DNA from 3 places in the Butyricicoccus sp. AF18-9LB genome. Region 3 is predicted to be linked to each of the others. Evidence: riboswitches for the same ligand, from Rfam matches in the RefSeq annotation. Region 3 holds a riboswitch; each other region holds the start of a gene.
What was found. Region 3 has a riboswitch for cyclic di-GMP ahead of PGY33_RS09430 (S-layer homology domain-containing protein). Riboswitches for the same ligand answer to the same signal wherever they lie in the genome.
Positions count from the first base shown of each region.

Region 1 (2,271 bases), on a different contig from region 3:
GCTCGTGCTCGTGCTCGGGGAAAAGAAAAAAAGCGATCTCGAGATCGCCATTCAGGACTCAGCCGACTATATGACGTACAATTTTGCGGACAAATCGCTCTCCATCGAACACCTGTCCCAGCGTGCTGCGCTCAGCACCTGCTACTATATGCGTAAGTTTAAGGAATACCAGTCGGCAACACCGCATCAGTTTTTGCAGACTGTGCGTCTGAGCGCCGCAAAGCAGCAGCTGCTCACCACCTCGCAGAGTATTGAGACCATCGCAGATAACTGCGGTTTCTCCAGTGCTTCGCACTTTATTATGGCCTTCCGTAAGAGCACCGGCATTACCCCGCATCAGTACCGCACCCAGTGGAAATAAAAAGCACACTCTCCGTACTGCGTCCACAGGATGAAACGGTCGCGTGTACAGACAGGCAAGCGCAGCGCAGCTGTGCTATCCGAACGGTGATATTCATCAGATTGCTGCGCGAAATGTCGTTTTTATGACACGAATCGTATAACAGACCAATCGCGTGCTTATACAGATTATGGTATAACAATCAAAAATCAGGTACATATACGGTGTCTGAGAGATAGGCAAACCCATCGAAAGATGGGGGACGCAAAGCCGGAAGGGTCTAAGGCGGCGAACGCCGCAATGACAGCCGGTTGTAAGCATCAGCGAAGACGCTGTTAACCTCTTCTGCGCTTTATTTGGCAGAAGGAGGTGTACGCCGTCAAAAGAATATGGCAAGCCGATTCGCGGTGCAATACACTGCTCGCAGAGCAGGTAAAACTCTGCCCTTTTGTGCTGTTCCAACAAAGATATAAAAACGCTTTCAAGTCATGAGTAGCCATGTCTTGAAAGCGTTTTTTTATTTAAATTTGAAGCCGTTAAAGCAGATAAAATACGGAGGGAAAGTTATGAAAAACGATTGTTATCGGCAATAGTATCATTGTGTTTGTTGCGACAATGGCGCCGACTGTGGCGTTTGCGGCGGTCGCAGAACTCGAACGCGAGTACATCCTCCAGCGCCAGCGCGAGGGTATCGCCATTGCCAAGACAAAGAGCCAGTACACCGGACGCAAGCCGATACCGCTGCCGGACAACTACGAGCGGGTTGTTTCCCGATGGCGTGCCGGAGAGATTACCGCAATCGAGGCTATGTGGCAGACTAGACTTAAACCTAACACCGAGTTCATGGAAAACGGTCTGGAGGCCGAGCTGGACGATCAACTGGGCTACAGCCGGTATGACTACAAGAACAAGGACACGGATAACGGCCGGAACGGGCGCAGCAGCAAAACCCTGCGCACCAGTTTTGGCGATGTAGAGGTATCTGTGCCGCGGGATCGCAAGAGCGAATTCGAACCCAAGGTGCTGCGGAAAAATCAGACCAGCATCAGCCAGGACATCGAGGATATTTTCATTGCTGTACGGATAATTTGACCGGTTTTTCTGCGGCGATCGAGGCGGTCTATCCCAAGACGGAAATCCAGAACTGCATCATCCATCAGCTTCGAAATTCCGGCAAATATGTCTCTTACAAGGATTTGAAGGCACTTATGGCTGACTTGAGAGCAGTCTACGCAGCGGTAGATGAATCGGCTGCTTTGGACGCGTTAGACACGTTTGCAGAACACTGGGACAAGAAATATCCTAAGATTTCTCAGTCATGGAGGGATAACTGGGCAAATCTCAGTACCTATTTCAAGTTTCCTCAGGCACTCCGACGGCTGATCTATACGACCAACACGATTGAAGGCTTTAACCGTCAGCTCAGGAAGGTAACCAAGTCGAAATCCGTGTTTCCGACCGATGACAGTCTTTTCAAAATGCTGCAGCATGAGCCGAAAACCTGTAAACGCTGCACAGTATGTGCTCAGAAACGGAGGAACAGCAGATGATTACGAACGAGTACGGTATTCATACCTTTTCACTAAAATTTCAATGCAAATATTCCGAAATTCAGAATATTATCGAACAAAATGAGTGCATTCGTACCGGCAAAGGGAAATCAGGGCTTTCGTCATATTACCAGATGCCGCAGTTCAAGTCCATCGGCGTTGAAATTCACTTAGGGCAATCCATCTCGCATCCGTGCTGGCTGATACTGATTGTTAACCCGTCTTCTCCGCTCGCCAGTACCTATGAACCGACTGCATTATTTCAAGCTGACGAAAAGTCTGTTCAACAGCTAAAGCACCACCTGCGGAATATCCTTGATAAGATCGGCGTTGACCGGCGGCTCAAGGGGTTTAAGCTGTCGAGGTATGATTTGACCTGCA
Region 1 covers NZ_JAQCWA010000017.1:43,322-45,592, reverse strand. Annotated here, with positions in the region: gene PGY33_RS10265 (helix-turn-helix domain-containing protein) at 1-361, shown strand, start outside; cyclic di-GMP riboswitch class I at 569-659, shown strand; partial or broken gene PGY33_RS10260 (IS256 family transposase) at 1,037-1,824, shown strand; gene PGY33_RS10255 (hypothetical protein) at 1,887-2,271, shown strand, end outside.
Region 1: linked by a shared signal. The riboswitch ahead of PGY33_RS10260 (IS256 family transposase) and the one ahead of PGY33_RS09430 (S-layer homology domain-containing protein) in region 3 are both predicted to bind cyclic di-GMP.

Region 2 (2,271 bases), on a different contig from region 3:
CAGCACGAACACCACATCGGAGGCCAGTTTTTCCTCTGCGCTGGGCAGGGACAGCGTCACATTGGAAGTCCACGTGCTCGTATCCAGCGCCGTTGCGGTCTTGGATCGGGAAACGTCCCAGTCGATGGGCGGAATATCCTCAGTTTCATCATACTCGGTTTTGTAATGGCAATATTTGCAGGTCTTGGTCACTTTGTGGGTCCGGGTGCCATCTCCATTATCTTTCCAATCGCCGTAGCTGTAGGTAAACGCATTGTCCTGCTCACCGGCAGAGTGCTTGTGAGAGACCATCTTGCCACCTTGCCAAACGAGTGTGTCGTCGATGTTTACATCCAATCTGCCGGTGTTGTTTCCAGTCTTTCCGGCAAAACCATACAAACGGGAGCAGGTAGTCTTGTCATACGGCACACCGGAAACCGTATTATTTCCGGAGATATTAAGGATATACTTATAGTCTCCCATGTTGCTGTCGTTGACATTCAGCACTTGCTTCACGCTAAAACCGTTAACCGTGCAGTTCATATAGTTGACTGTGATATTTTCTTTACCTGCACCAGCATCGGTATAGACATTGATGACCTTACCGGAAGAGTTAAAAGTACAGTTGTCAAAGGTCATGGTAGGCGAGCTATACGTCCAGAGCGCATAATCTCCATCCGGGCAGTTAAACGTGGTATTCGTAAACGTTGCAGAAGTATAACCCCAGTAGAAGGTCTTGCCATTGATTATACAATTCTCAACAACCGTTTTATCCGCACGGATAAAGCCCAGATAATTTGCGCTTGCAGACTGGAGCGTCATGTTCTGGAACGTGATCGTTCCCGCGCCGTCAAAGCTGTAATCGCCGTTGTACTCTGTACCGAACTTATCTGGATCGGGCATTGTAGCGCCAATACCCCAACTGGTTTTATCGGCTCCTTGACCCACAAAAGTCAGATCTTTCCCCTTTGTCACAGCGTCCTTCTTGTACAGCGTATATTTACCTTCGCCAAGCACGATGGTATCACCGTTTGCAGCCTTGGTAACAGCTGTTGCCAAGGTCTTATACGCCTTATCTGCTGTCGTACCAACATCAGGCTGCTCGTCATTGCCCTTCGTTGCATCAACATAGATTGTAGCTTCGCCTTCCGGTGTTGTAATTGTAGCTTCGTCTTCCGATGTTGTAATTGTAGCTCCGCCTTCCGGTTCTGTCGATTCAGCAGCAAAGCTGACCGTGGGTAATATACTCATTACCATCATAAGGCAGAGCCAAATACTTAGCATTCGTTTTCGCATAAAGCATCCTTCTTTCTTGTTATAGAGAAGAAGCTGCATCAGGAAACCGGCTGCCATGCGGAAGACGGTCTTCCGTTTAGGCCCCTGGCTTTGCGAAACCGACTTTCACCGATCGTGCCCTTGTCTGCACAACTTACTCCTTAATGAGTAGCACAGATAGTCATTTTTTACAATTTCTTCAGCCAATGCAGAAGTAGTTCAATTTCCAAATAGAATACCCCCTTTACAGCGCATAGCTCTGCAAGGGGGTACAAAGTACCTTTGGCAACCGGCTGCCATGCGGAGAGGAAAAACCTCCGTTTAGGCCCATCTGGCTTTGCGACACCGGTTTTCACCGGCTGTGCCTTTGTCTGTACCTGTATCCCTTTACGGAAGTCATGCACAGAATTTTACGATCTTTTCTGTCGGCAGACACGCCGGACTGCATACACAGTCCTTTGCCTGCGCAGGACAGAAATCCTCCGGATCCTCTTCTTCAGTATACCATAAATGCCCGCGAATAACAAACAAATACTGTAAAAAGCGAAGAAGGATTTCAATCCGGAATCGTTTTTATGCAATAAATCGCCGCTGATCGGACATAAACGCATCCAATCAGGACCATTTGCATACAAAGTAAAACGGAAACGTGTTAAGCCGCAGCTACTGCAAGCGCATCGCTGGTGTTGGTGTAGGTCAGCGGAGATACACAGTCATGCAGGGTTTTTGCGTTCTTCACGCTGCGGGTAACCGCGTAGGTCAGGTCGATCTGATACCACTTGCCGTTCAGGTTTACCTTGTTCCAAGCATGGTAGCTGGAGCCGGCGTAACCCTTGGTCAGTGCACACGGGATGCCCTGGCTGCGGCACATTGCTGCAAACAGCGAGGAAAAATCGTAGCAGATACCGGTGGTGCCCTTCAGGGTAGCGGCGGTATCCGGGATGTACTTGGTGATCTTGCCGCTGGTGATCTCTTTCGCCAGCTTGTTATCATATGTATAACGGCTTGCCATGTAGT
Region 2 covers NZ_JAQCWA010000013.1:61,207-63,477, forward strand. Annotated here, with positions in the region: gene PGY33_RS09210 (S-layer homology domain-containing protein) at 1-1,275, opposite strand, end outside; cyclic di-GMP riboswitch class I at 1,314-1,404, opposite strand; cyclic di-GMP riboswitch class I at 1,536-1,630, opposite strand; gene PGY33_RS09215 (transglutaminase-like domain-containing protein) at 1,907-2,271, opposite strand, start outside.
Region 2: linked by a shared signal. The riboswitch ahead of PGY33_RS09210 (S-layer homology domain-containing protein) and the one ahead of PGY33_RS09430 (S-layer homology domain-containing protein) in region 3 are both predicted to bind cyclic di-GMP.

Region 3 (2,271 bases):
CCTGCACCTTGGTATCATCGAAGGTGACAACATACTCGTCCGGTCTAAGCAGCACTTTTGCCGTGCTGCCGGTAGTCAGCGACTTGTTCAGCAGCAGCGCATACAGGTTTACCGTGCCGTCCTTGCTGACCGTAACCGTGGAACGAGTGCTGGTAAGCTGATACTGTTCGCTTGCTGCACCATCTGTAAAGTTACCGCTGTTGTTCGGCATATCCTTCAAGACAGCGCCGGTCATGTAGTTATTGTTCAGATAGACCTTTGCGCCTGCGTCATGACGTGCTTTGAGCGTAGCAGGAACTAAACCGCGCAGATAAGTGTTTTCCAAATGAATCTCGGTCAACGCAGTCTGTGTAAATGCGTCCGGTAATACACCGCGCAGAGGGTTCGTGTCCAGCGCGAGATATTGCAAGCCTGCCAGATTAGCAATACCGGCAGAGATTTCGCCTTCCAGCTTGTTTTCGGACAGGTCTAAAATCTGCAAACCGGAAAGCGAGTACAGCGTTTCGGGAATCGTGCCGGTCATGCCGCATTGCCACGCCGAAAGAGAGATAAGATTCGTCAGCGCGGACAGGTCGGGAATCGTGCCGCCGATAACGTTTTCTGAAAGGTTCAAGTATTTCAGACTGCTCATACCGGCAACTGCCGCAGGAAAACCGCCGGTCAACTGATTTCCCATGAGGTTCAGCACCTCAATCTGGGTATTGCTCAAAATCGTATCCGGTATCGTACCGGTGTACTGATTGTCTTTGAGAACCAGCGTTTTCAATGCGGGCATTGTGCCAAATTCGGAAGGAATCGCACCTGCATAATCATTACCGCCTAAATCCACATTCTGCAATTTCGGGAGCGTATAGAGCGCAGATGGAATATCTCCGCTCAAATGATTATCCGAGAGGAACAGATACCGCAATTCACTAAGTTCCCCGATTGCAGCCGGTATATGTCCGGTGATGTTTCGGCCTTTCAGACCAATGCTCTTGATTTCTACAAGGTCTTCCGCTCCGGTGATGGTATCCAGTGTGCGTTGCTGTGCGTTCAGAAGACGCTCAATCTCATTGATGAACCATGTCTGTCCATCACAGGCGGCAATAAACCGTTTGGCATATTCCGTCTGTGGGTTTGGCGTAAAGTCCGCTGCGCCTGCCGTGAGTGGTGCGTATAGCTGCAACAGCAAGGCTATTACAAGCAATACGCTGATTCGTGTGCGTTTCATTTTTCGATCGCTCCCTTTCTTTTGCGCCCAAACAGTTAAAAAAGGGCGCAGTACCGCATGGATAGTAGTCCACACAGTATTGCGCTGTTTCTTAAAATGCGGGGACTGGTTAGGTAACTGGCTGTCATGCGATTGCAGAGCAATCGTTTAGACCCTATAGCTTTGCGCCGCAGAGTTTCCTCTGTTTTGCCATTTCTGCCATTCTCCTAAGAGTTTGGGTTTTTAGTTAATTAAATTGTACTAAGTTGCTTGGCATTTGTCAATTATTACTTTGTCAATTTCAACAAAAGTCCTTTTGTACTTAAACAAGTAATTGTTCAAAATTGCAGACTGCTTACGTCGGAAAGGGTCTACTGTTATAGACTTCAAAAGATTTCTCTCTGCGTTCGCCGCCGCGAGAATGGTGAGGGGGTGCTGCGGCTGTGGGTAACTGCCGCAAGGGAGTTATCCATAACCGCAGCAGGGGGAGAGGAAAGACGCGGGCGGCGCGGATTTCGTTCCTCTCCCCCTTAACGCGCCGCTGTACATCTGTTCTGTACAGGTGCGTTTCGGAATTTATTTGTCCGAATTGTCGGGAAAACCAAAATATTTTTACGGAAAGTGGTCAATTATTTGACCACTTTTGCTTTGCCGAAACTGCCGATTTAGGACTATGCAACAAATGTTCGATTGCAAAGTGTTACGAGGACAAGAATATTGCATTTTTGCAACTTTTCTGTGTACCAAAGTTTAATTATGAATCAAATGTGAACAATTTCTGCCCCGATTGACTTTGTTCTGTATATACGGTATGATAGAATCCCAATCAAAGATGAAAGCCTAAACTCCATACTTATCTTAGCTTTCTTTAATTTTGGTTTCGGTGATACATGGCTTGTCAGCAAATATGCATAGTAACGCAATGCACAGACAGGCCGAATAGCAAAAAGCAGGAGGTTAATTGGACTTTGACAACTGAATAAAGCTCCATCTGTAACGAATTTTCCGTGTCGGGCAACCGACAAGCCGCTTCGATAAAACAGCCGGTCAGCTACCGGCGTGGCGAGAACAGCGGAAAA
Region 3 covers NZ_JAQCWA010000014.1:50,670-52,940, forward strand. Annotated here, with positions in the region: gene PGY33_RS09430 (S-layer homology domain-containing protein) at 1-1,213, opposite strand, end outside; cyclic di-GMP riboswitch class I at 1,323-1,414, opposite strand.